DNA from 2 places in the Citrobacter farmeri genome. Region 2 is predicted to be linked to the other one. Evidence: predicted binding sites of a transcription regulator. Region 2 holds the regulator's gene; the other holds the start of a gene.
The links. Region 2 encodes sigma-54, which starts transcription at its own class of promoters, with help from an activator protein. Its sites were predicted from a motif close to GTTGGCACANNTTTCGCTNT; they were not measured.

Region 1 (5,411 bases), 730 kb from region 2:
GTCGTACAACTCAGACCTGCTCCGGCGAGAGCACGTTCAAGCACCCAACGGATGGAACTATCGTCATCGACTACCCAGACTATCCCTCGTTGCATAAGCACCTCTATTTCCGAATCGGCAGATAAACCGAGAACTCGGTATGACCTGGCCAACTGGTAAATTCAATTTTGCCGGAATGCTGATCGATCAAATTGCGGGCGATAGATAATCCTAACCCGGTGCCGCCTTCGCGGCCGCTGACCATGGGATAAAACAGCGTATCCTGTAAGTGGGAAGGGATCCCCGGCCCGTTGTCTTCAACGTCAATACGCGCCGCCAGGCGATAGCGCTCGCCGTGCAGCGTGAGCTGGAAAGCGGTGCGGGTACGCAGCACAATCTCTCCGCCGTCGGGCCCCAGCGCCTGTAACGCATTGCGGACAATGTTCAACAACACCTGCTCGATTTGTTCCGGGTCGTGCGGCAGTTCCGGCAAGCTGGGATCGTAATCACGGACCAACGTGACGTTGGTCGGTAACTCCATAGAAACCAGTGCTACCACGCGCTCTGCCACCTTATGAATGCTTTCCGTGACATGCGTTCCTGGCATCTGCGGGCCTAATAACCTGTCGACCAGATTACGCAGTCGATCAGCCTGTTCAATAATGACTTTGGTGTATTCCAGCAGCGCCGGATCGGGCAGGGCTTTGCTTAATAGCTGTGCTGCGCCGCGTAAGCCACCGAGCGGGTTTTTAATCTCGTGCGCCAGTCCACGTACCAGATCGCGTGCGGCGACCTGCTGAGCGTGCTGTAGCTGCTCCTGGCTCAGACGGCGTTGGTTATCCATCGGTGCCATTTCAAGCAGGATCTGACCGTCCGGCAAACGCTGCGCGGTGAGAGACAGAATGTGTGAACGCCCGTCAATCACCAGCGTGACTTCATTGTCGGTAAAACCTTGCCCCGCCTCTAAGCTTTCGCGCATCAGCTCGATATTCAAAGAAAAATAGCTCAGGAGTTCAGGAAGCGGTGTACCAAACAGTTTGCGGGAGCTTTGGGCGAGTAACTGCTGCGCGGCCGGGTTGGCGTAATGCACCGCCAGCTCATCGTCGACCAGTAAGATGCTGTTGATTAAAGAATTGAGGATCTGCCCAGCATCGGGCAGCGTGCCTGTTGCCATATAGCAGTCTCCTGAATAGTGTGCACCAATTTAGTGCATTATAGCTTTTTATGTAGAAAAAGCGCGAAGGATCAGGTTGTTGACGGTGAAAAAAGCCCATCGTGTGATGGGCTAAAAGTTTCCACGGCAACTAAAATTCTCCGTATCTTTCTTACCGCAGCGGTGTTGGCTGCTCTCAGTCACCCGAATCACTTAGTGGACTAAGCTCATCGGGATTCCATCGATTGCCGCCTTGCTGCAATAAGAAATCTACGGGAATTACAACTAATTATCATTAAACGCTGTAGTACAGCTCAAACTCTACCGGGTGCGGCGTCATGCGTACGCGGTCGTTTTCTTCAATACGCAGCGCGATGTAAGCATCGATGGCTTCATCAGTGAACACGCCACCTGCTTTCAGGAACTCGCGGTCCAGATTCAGCTCGTTCAGTGCTTCTTCCAGAGAGCCTGCAACCTGTGGGATCTCTTTTGCTTCTTCCGGCGGCAGGTCGTACAGGTTTTTGTCCATCGCTTCGCCCGGGTGGATTTTGTTCTTAATACCGTCAAGACCAGCCATCAGCAGGGCTGCAAAGCACAGGTACGGGTTCGCTGCCGGATCCGGGAAGCGGACTTCGATACGACGTGCTTTCGGAGAAGCCACCACCGGAATACGGATAGAAGCAGAACGGTTACGGGCAGAATAAGCCAGCATGACCGGAGCTTCGTAACCTGGGACCAGACGCTTGTATGAGTTGGTGGTCGGGTTCGCCAGGGCGTTAATCGCTTTAGCGTGTTTGATCACGCCGCCAATGTAGTACAGCGCCTGTTCAGACAGACCAGCATATTTGTCACCAGAGAACAGGTTGGTGCCGTTTTTGGACAGAGACATGTGGCAGTGCATGCCGGAACCGTTATCGCCGAACATCGGTTTTGGCATGAAGGTCGCGGTTTTACCGAAGCGATGAGCGACGTTGTGCACCACATATTTGTAGATCTGAATTTCGTCCGCTTTTTTGGTCATGGTGTTGAAGCGAGTCGCCACTTCGTTCTGACCTGCGGTTGCCACTTCATGGTGGTGGGCTTCAACAACCAGGCCCATCTGCTCCATTACCAGACACATTTCAGAACGGATGTCCTGAGCGGAGTCTACTGGCGGAACCGGGAAGTAGCCGCCTTTCACTGCCGGACGGTGACCTTTGTTACCACCTTCGTACTGAGTGGAGGAGTTCCACGCGCCTTCGATGTCATCGATAGCCACGTGAGAACCGGAGATTGACGCGCCGAAACGGATGTCGTCAAACAGGAAAAATTCTGGTTCTGGCCCAAACAGAACGGTATCCGCGATACCGGTGGAGCGCAGATACTCTTCAGCACGCTTGGCGATAGAACGCGGGTCGCGGTCATAGCCCTGCAGAGTGCCGGGTTCCAGGATATCACAACGGATGATCAGCGTAGAATCAGCGAAGAACGGGTCGATAACTGCGGTAGAGGCATCCGGCATCAGCACCATGTCGGATTCGTTGATGCCTTTCCAGCCACCAATCGAAGAGCCGTCAAACATTTTGCCTTCTTCAAAGAATTCGGCATTTACCTGATGAGCAGGAATTGTGACGTGCTGTTCTTTACCTTTGGTATCAGTGAAGCGCAAATCAACAAACTTCACTTCGTGCTCATTCAGCATCGTCAAAACGTGTTCAGCGGACATACTTAACTCTCCAGATTGGTCATAGTCGTCGTGGTAACGAGGTGTTCAATTCTTTAATCATTGGCCGTGTCGCCGTAAAAAAGATAAAGCGAAATCTGTGCCAACTTTTAAATTGCCCCTAAAAGGCGTTATCATGCGCACCATCGTGCAAAAGGGTTGCACCATGTTGTGTATGTTGCACCAGTATAGTGCTTTAATGTGAACATTGAGCACCATATTGGTGCAATGAACCGTGTATAACCCTTTTAACGCTCCGTGAAAGCGATCACAAAGAAACTCTGCAATACTTGTTTGCGGAGGATGTTTGTGATCCTGTTTTGTAGTGCGATTAATCCGTGTACAATAACGCGCTATTTCTAATGCCTGAGGCAAAGTTGTGATCGAAAATTTGCGTAACATCGCCATCATCGCGCACGTTGACCATGGTAAAACTACCCTGGTTGATAAGCTGCTGCAGCAATCCGGTACGTTCGACTCTCGTGCCGAAACTCAAGAGCGTGTGATGGACTCCAACGATTTGGAGAAAGAGCGTGGGATTACCATCCTCGCGAAAAACACCGCTATCAAATGGAATGATTACCGTATCAACATCGTTGATACCCCTGGGCACGCAGACTTCGGTGGTGAAGTTGAGCGTGTCATGTCCATGGTTGACTCTGTGCTGCTGGTGGTTGACGCATTTGACGGCCCGATGCCGCAGACGCGCTTCGTAACCAAAAAAGCCTTTGCGCATGGCCTGAAGCCCATCGTGGTCATCAACAAAGTAGACCGTCCTGGCGCGCGTCCGGACTGGGTTGTCGATCAGGTATTTGACCTGTTTGTGAACCTCGACGCGACCGACGAACAGCTGGACTTCCCGATCATCTACGCTTCCGCGCTGAACGGTATTGCCGGTCTGGATCACGAAGATATGGCGGAAGACATGACCCCGCTGTATCAGGCGATTGTCGACCACGTACCTGCGCCGGACGTTGACCTTGATGGTCCGTTCCAGATGCAGATCTCTCAGCTGGACTACAACAACTACGTTGGCGTTATCGGTATCGGTCGCATCAAACGCGGTAAAGTGAAGCCGAACCAGCAGATCACTATCGTGGATAGCGAAGGCAAAACCCGTAACGGTAAAGTCGGTAAAGTGCTGACTCACCTGGGTCTGGAGCGTATCGACAGCGATCTGGCTGAAGCGGGCGACATCATCGCGATCACTGGTCTGGGCGAACTGAACATCTCTGACACCATCTGCGATCCGCAGAATGTGGAAGCCCTGCCGGCGCTGTCTGTTGATGAACCGACCGTTACCATGTTCTTCAACGTCAACACCTCTCCGTTCTGTGGTAAAGAAGGTAAATACGTTACCTCTCGTCAGATCCTTGATCGCCTGAATAAAGAGCTGGTGCATAACGTTGCGCTGCGTGTTGAAGAAACGGAAGATGCGGACGCGTTCCGTGTATCCGGTCGCGGTGAGCTGCACCTGTCAGTTCTGATCGAAAACATGCGTCGTGAAGGTTTCGAAATGGCGGTTTCCCGTCCGAAAGTTATCTTCCGCGAAATCGACGGCCGTAAACAAGAGCCGTTCGAAAACGTTACGCTGGACGTTGAAGAGCAGCACCAGGGTTCTGTCATGCAGGCACTGGGCGAACGTAAAGGCGACCTGAAAAACATGAATCCAGATGGCAAAGGCCGCGTACGTCTCGACTACGTGATCCCAAGCCGTGGTCTGATCGGCTTCCGTTCAGAATTCATGACCATGACCTCCGGTACGGGTCTGCTGTACTCCACCTTCAGCCATTACGACGACGTACGTCCGGGTGAAGTGGGTCAGCGTCAGAACGGTGTACTGATCTCTAACGGTCAGGGTAAAGCGGTTGCGTTTGCACTGTTCAGCCTGCAGGACCGCGGTAAGCTGTTCCTGGGTCACGGTGCCGAAGTGTACGAAGGCCAGATCATCGGTATTCACAGCCGTTCCAACGACCTGACCGTAAACTGCCTGACCGGTAAGAAGCTGACCAACATGCGTGCTTCCGGTACTGACGAAGCAACGGTTCTGGTTCCGCCGGTTAAGATGACCCTGGAGCAAGCGCTGGAGTTCATCGATGACGACGAACTGGTAGAAGTGACTCCGCAGTCTATCCGTATTCGTAAACGTCACCTGACGGAAAACGATCGCCGCCGCGCGAACCGTGGTCCGAAAGAAGATTAATTCATAATCTTGTGATGAAAAAGCCGCTGATATCAGCGGCTTTTTTTTACTTCAATGTAATCAGAAGAAATATTTCACCCCAACGCGAATCTGGTTTTGTTCGCGGTGATAGGGTTCCACGTTACGGTCCAGCCAGCGCAGTTCGAAGTAGGGTAACCAGTTCTGGTTGATCCGATAACGGAAGGTATTGGTAATTTCCCAGTGATGATCCTTGCCATTGCTGCTATTAAAATCATTCACCCGCATAAAATAGTGGGGTTCAAAGGTATACGAGAACTTATCGGTAATAATAAAGTTCCAATAGTTGCCGATCTCATAGGTATCGTTATTATCCCGCTCCCCGTTTAAATCAACCGAGCTGTAATTATTATGGT
Region 2 (5,411 bases):
CAGGGTAAGCTTGATGAGGCCAAAGGGCAATCGATATGAGTAAAGCCAGACGTTGGGTTATCATTCTACTGTCGTTGGCCGTGCTGGTGCTGATTGGTATTAACCTGGCCGATAAAGACGACACGGCTCAGGTGGTAGTGAATACGAGCGATCCGACTTATAAAAGCGAGCACACGGACACCGTTGTCTATAGCCCGGAAGGCGCACTGAGCTATCGCTTGATCGCTCAACATGTTGAATATTATTCCGATCAGGCCGTTTCGTGGTTCACGCAACCCGTGTTAACGACGTTTGATAAGGACAAAATCCCGACGTGGTCAATCAAAGCTGATAAAGCCAAGCTGACTGAGGATCGGATGCTGTATCTTTATGGTCACGTTGAAGTCAACGCGCTGGTGCCTGACGCTCAACTTCGCAGAATTACCACCGATAACGCGCAGATCAATCTGGTGACGCAGGATGTTACCTCTGAAGACCTCGTCACGTTATACGGAACAACATTTAACTCCAGCGGACTGAAAATGCGCGGCAACTTACGCAGCAAGAACGCCGAGCTGATTGAAAAGGTTAGAACCTCCTATGAAATTCAAAACAAACAAACTCAGCCTTAATCTTGTGCTTGCCAGCTCACTTCTGGCCGCCAGTATTCCGGCATTCGCCGTCACCGGTGATACCGAACAGCCGATCCACATTGAATCGGACCAGCAGTCTCTGGATATGCAGGGGAACGTCGTGACCTTCACCGGCAATGTCATTGTGACCCAGGGCACGATCAAAATTAACGCCGATAAAGTGGTCGTTACCCGTCCTGGCGGTGAGGAGGGCAAAGAGGTCATTGACGGCTTCGGCAACCCGGCCACCTTCTATCAAATGCAGGACAATGGTAAGCCGGTGAAAGGCCACGCGTCGAAAATGCATTATGAGCTGGCGAAAGACTTTGTCGTGCTCACCGGTAATGCGTACCTGGAACAGCTCGACAGCAACATCACCGGGGACAAAATTACCTATCTGGTGAAAGAGCAGAAAATGCAGGCCTTCAGTGAGAAAGGCAAGCGTGTGACGACCGTTCTGGTCCCGTCGCAACTGCAGGACAAAAACAAAAACCAGGCCCCGGCTCAGAAGAAGAGTAACTAATTCGCTATGGCAACATTAACTGCAAAGAATCTGGCGAAGGCCTACAAAGGCCGCCGCGTCGTGGAAGATGTCAGCCTGACCGTCAACTCGGGCGAGATTGTCGGTCTGCTTGGGCCGAACGGTGCGGGTAAAACCACCACCTTCTACATGGTCGTCGGTATTGTGCCGCGTGATGCCGGTAACATCATCATTGATGATGAAGACATTAGCCTGTTACCGCTGCACGCCCGCGCGCGCCGTGGGATTGGCTATCTGCCGCAGGAGGCGTCGATTTTCCGCCGTCTGAGCGTATTCGATAACCTGATGGCCGTGCTGCAAATCCGTGACGATCTCTCTAGCGAACAGCGTGAAGACCGTGCAAACGAGCTGATGGAAGAGTTCCACATCGAGCATCTGCGCGACAACATGGGTCAGTCGCTCTCCGGGGGGGAACGTCGTCGTGTGGAAATCGCCCGCGCGCTGGCGGCCAATCCGAAGTTTATCCTGCTGGATGAACCGTTTGCTGGTGTTGACCCCATTTCCGTTATCGATATCAAGCGCATTATTGAGCATCTGCGTGACAGCGGTCTCGGCGTGTTGATTACCGATCATAACGTCCGCGAAACGCTGGCCGTGTGTGAGCGGGCCTACATCGTGAGCCAGGGACACCTGATCGCGCACGGTACGCCAACAGAAATCCTGCAGGACGAACACGTTAAGCGCGTATACCTTGGGGAAGACTTCAGACTCTGATAGGGTAGAAGTTTGCGACGTCATAGCGGGAGAAAACGACTCTGAACATGAAGCAAGGTTTGCAACTCAGGCTGAGCCAACAACTGGCGATGACGCCGCAACTACAACAGGCGATCCGTCTGTTGCAGTTGTCCACGCTGGAACTGCAGCAGGAACTCCAGCAGGCGCTGGAAAGTAATCCGCTGCTGGAGCAAACCGATCTTCACGACGAAGTTGATACCCACGAAACGCAGGACAGTGAATCGCTGGATACCGCCGACGCCCTCGAACAAAAAGAGATGCCGGAAGAGTTACCGCTCGACGCCAGCTGGGATGAAATCTACACCGCCGGGACGCCGTCGGGCACCAGCGGTGATTACATCGACGATGAGCTGCCTGTTTATCAGGGTGAAACCACGCAGACCCTACAGGATTACCTGATGTGGCAGGTGGAACTCACCCCTTTTTCTGATACCGACCGCGCGATCGCTACCTCTATTGTTGATGCCGTTGATGATACCGGCTATCTCACCGTTTCGCTGGATGACATCCTCGAAAGCATGGGCAATGAAGACGTGGGGCTTGATGAGGTCGAAGCCGTTCTCAAACGTATTCAGCGGTTTGATCCCGTTGGTGTGGCGGCAAAAGATCTGCGTGATTGTCTGCTAATCCAGCTCTCGCAGTTCGACAAAGCGACGCCTTTCCTTGAAGAAGCCCGGCAGATCATCAGCGATCATCTCGATCTGCTGGCGAACCACGACTTCCGCACCCTGATGCGCGTCACTCGCCTCAAAGAAGAGGTGCTCAAAGAGGCGGTCAATCTGATTCAGTCGCTCGATCCTCGCCCCGGCCAGTCGATCCAGACCGGTGAACCAGAATACGTGATCCCGGATGTGCTGGTACGTAAGCATAACGGGCACTGGACGGTCGAGCTCAACGGCGACAGCGTTCCACGCCTGCAGATCAATCAACACTATGCCGCAATGTGCAACGGTGGGCGCAATGACGCCGACAGCCAGTACATCCGCAGTAATTTGCAGGACGCGAAATGGCTGATTAAGAGTCTGGAGAGCCGCAACGATACCCTGCTGCGCGTCAGCCGTTGTATCGTTGAGCAGCAACAAGCCTTCTTTGAGCAAGGCGAAGAGTTTATGAAACCGATGGTACTGGCGGATATCGCCCAGGCCGTCGAGATGCATGAGTCGACCATTTCTCGTGTGACCACGCAGAAGTATCTGCACAGTCCGCGCGGCATTTTTGAACTGAAGTATTTTTTCTCCAGCCATGTGAATACCGAGGGGGGTGGCGAAGCTTCCTCCACGGCGATCCGCGCACTGGTGAAGAAGTTGATTGCGGCGGAAAACCCCGCGAAGCCCCTGAGCGACAGCAAGCTAACATCGATGCTGTCGGAACAAGGCATCATGGTGGCACGCCGCACCGTTGCGAAGTACCGAGAGTCTTTATCCATTCCGCCGTCAAACCAGCGCAAACAACTGGTGTGACCCAACCGATAAGGAAGACACTATGCAGCTCAACATCACTGGAAACAACGTCGAGATCACAGAAGCCCTGCGTGACTTTTTGAATACCAAGTTCGCCAAACTCGAACAGTATTTTGACAGGATTAATCAGGTCTATATTGTGTTAAAAGTGGAGAAAGTCACCCACATCTCGGATGCAACACTGCATGTAAACGGTGGCGAAATTCACGCCAGCGCGGAAGGTCAGGATATGTACGCGGCCATTGATGGCCTGATTGATAAGCTGGCAAGACAACTCACTAAGCACAAAGATAAATTGAAACAACACTAATTGTCCGGGCAGTTAGCGGGTGCAGGACGGCCTGTTGTGCAGAACAACAGGCCATTTGTACAGTTAGCGCTCCGAACTTGTCCCGCCGCTGCGGGGCAGGTTCTTAGGTGAAATTATGATAAATAACGATACGACTCTACAACTGAGCAGTGTACTTAACCAGGAATGTACGCGCAGTGCCGTTCACTGCCAGAGTAAAAAACGCGCGCTGGAAATCATCAGTGAACTGGCGGCAAAACAGCTCAGTTTACCGCCGCAGGTTGTTTTTGAAGCGATCCTGACGCGCGAAAAAATGGGCAGTACCGGCATCGGCAATGGGATCGCTATTCCGCACGGTAAGCTGGAAGAAGATACCTTGCGCGCCGTCGGCGTGTTTGTGCAACTGGAAACGCCAATCGCCTTCGACGCGATTGATAATCAACCCGTTGATCTGCTTTTTGCCCTGCTGGTGCCTGCGGATCAAACCAAAACGCATCTGCATACGTTATCGCTGGTGGCTAAGCGTCTGGCGGATAAAACTATCTGCCGTCGACTACGCGCCGCACAGAGCGATGAAGAATTGTATCAAATCATCACTGACACTGAAGGCGGTCAGGATGAAGCGTAACTCCCCTTTTGCCGTGGTGAGGAGAAACAGTACATGGTACTGATGATCGTCAGCGGTCGTTCAGGGTCAGGTAAATCTGTCGCCCTGCGCGCGCTGGAAGATATGGGCTTTTACTGCGTGGATAACCTCCCCGTCGTGCTGTTACCCGATCTGGCTCGCACGCTTGCCGAGCGCCAGATTTCGGCAGCCGTCAGCATTGACGTACGCAACATGCCAGAGTCGCCAGAAATTTTTGAACAGGCAATGAACAACCTGCCCGATGCGTTCTCGCCGCAACTGCTGTTTCTTGATGCCGATCGCAACACGTTGATTCGTCGCTATAGCGATACGCGTCGTTTGCACCCTCTTTCCAGCAAGAACCTGTCGCTGGAAAGCGCTATCGATCAGGAGAGCGACCTGCTGGAACCGTTGCGTTCTCGCGCCGACCTGATTGTCGACACCTCTGAAATGTCGGTGCATGAACTGGCAGAAATGCTGCGAACTCGCCTGTTGGGTAAACGCGAGCGTGAACTGACCATGGTGTTTGAATCCTTCGGCTTTAAGCACGGGATCCCTATCGATGCCGATTACGTCTTCGACGTACGATTCCTGCCGAACCCGCACTGGGACCCGAAATTACGCCCGATGACGGGTCTCGATAAACCCGTTGCCGCCTTTCTCGACAGACACACAGAAGTACACAATTTTATCTACCAGACTCGCAGCTATCTTGAGCTATGGTTACCCATGCTGGAAACCAACAACCGTAGCTATCTGACCGTTGCTATCGGTTGTACCGGCGGGAAACACCGTTCGGTGTATATTGCAGAACAGCTGGCAGACTACTTCCGCTCGCGCGGTAAAAACGTACAGTCACGCCATCGTACGCTGGAAAAACGCAAAACATGACCGTGAAGCAAACTGTTGAAATCACGAACAAGCTGGGCATGCATGCCCGGCCAGCAATGAAGCTCTTTGAATTAATGCAGGGATTTGATGCGGAAGTCCTGCTACGAAATGATGAAGGCACCGAAGCGGAAGCCAACAGCGTCATCGCATTGCTGATGCTCGACTCCGCCAAAGGCCGACAAATTGAGATCGAAGCCTCGGGTCCACAAGAGGTTGAAGCGCTGGCCGCCGTCATCGCCCTTTTCAATTCAGGATTCGA

Region 1: the regulator sigma-54 is predicted to act here: its motif matches at 2,923-2,942, upstream of glnA (glutamate--ammonia ligase).

Annotation. Positions count from the first base shown of each region.
Region 1 is NZ_CP077291.1:128,259-133,669, forward strand. It holds gene glnG (nitrogen regulation protein NR(I)) at 1-95, opposite strand, end outside; gene glnL (nitrogen regulation protein NR(II)) at 104-1,153, opposite strand; gene glnA (glutamate--ammonia ligase) at 1,428-2,837, opposite strand; gene typA (ribosome-dependent GTPase TypA) at 3,214-5,037, shown strand; gene ompL (porin OmpL) at 5,098-5,411, opposite strand, start outside.
Region 2 is NZ_CP077291.1:4,269,950-4,275,360, forward strand. It holds gene kdsC (3-deoxy-manno-octulosonate-8-phosphatase KdsC) at 1-39, shown strand, start outside; gene lptC (LPS export ABC transporter periplasmic protein LptC) at 36-611, shown strand; gene lptA (lipopolysaccharide ABC transporter substrate-binding protein LptA) at 580-1,134, shown strand; gene lptB (LPS export ABC transporter ATP-binding protein) at 1,141-1,866, shown strand; gene rpoN (RNA polymerase factor sigma-54) at 1,914-3,347, shown strand; gene hpf (ribosome hibernation promoting factor) at 3,370-3,657, shown strand; gene ptsN (PTS IIA-like nitrogen regulatory protein PtsN) at 3,773-4,264, shown strand; gene rapZ (RNase adapter RapZ) at 4,298-5,152, shown strand; gene npr (PTS phosphocarrier protein NPr) at 5,149-5,411, shown strand, end outside.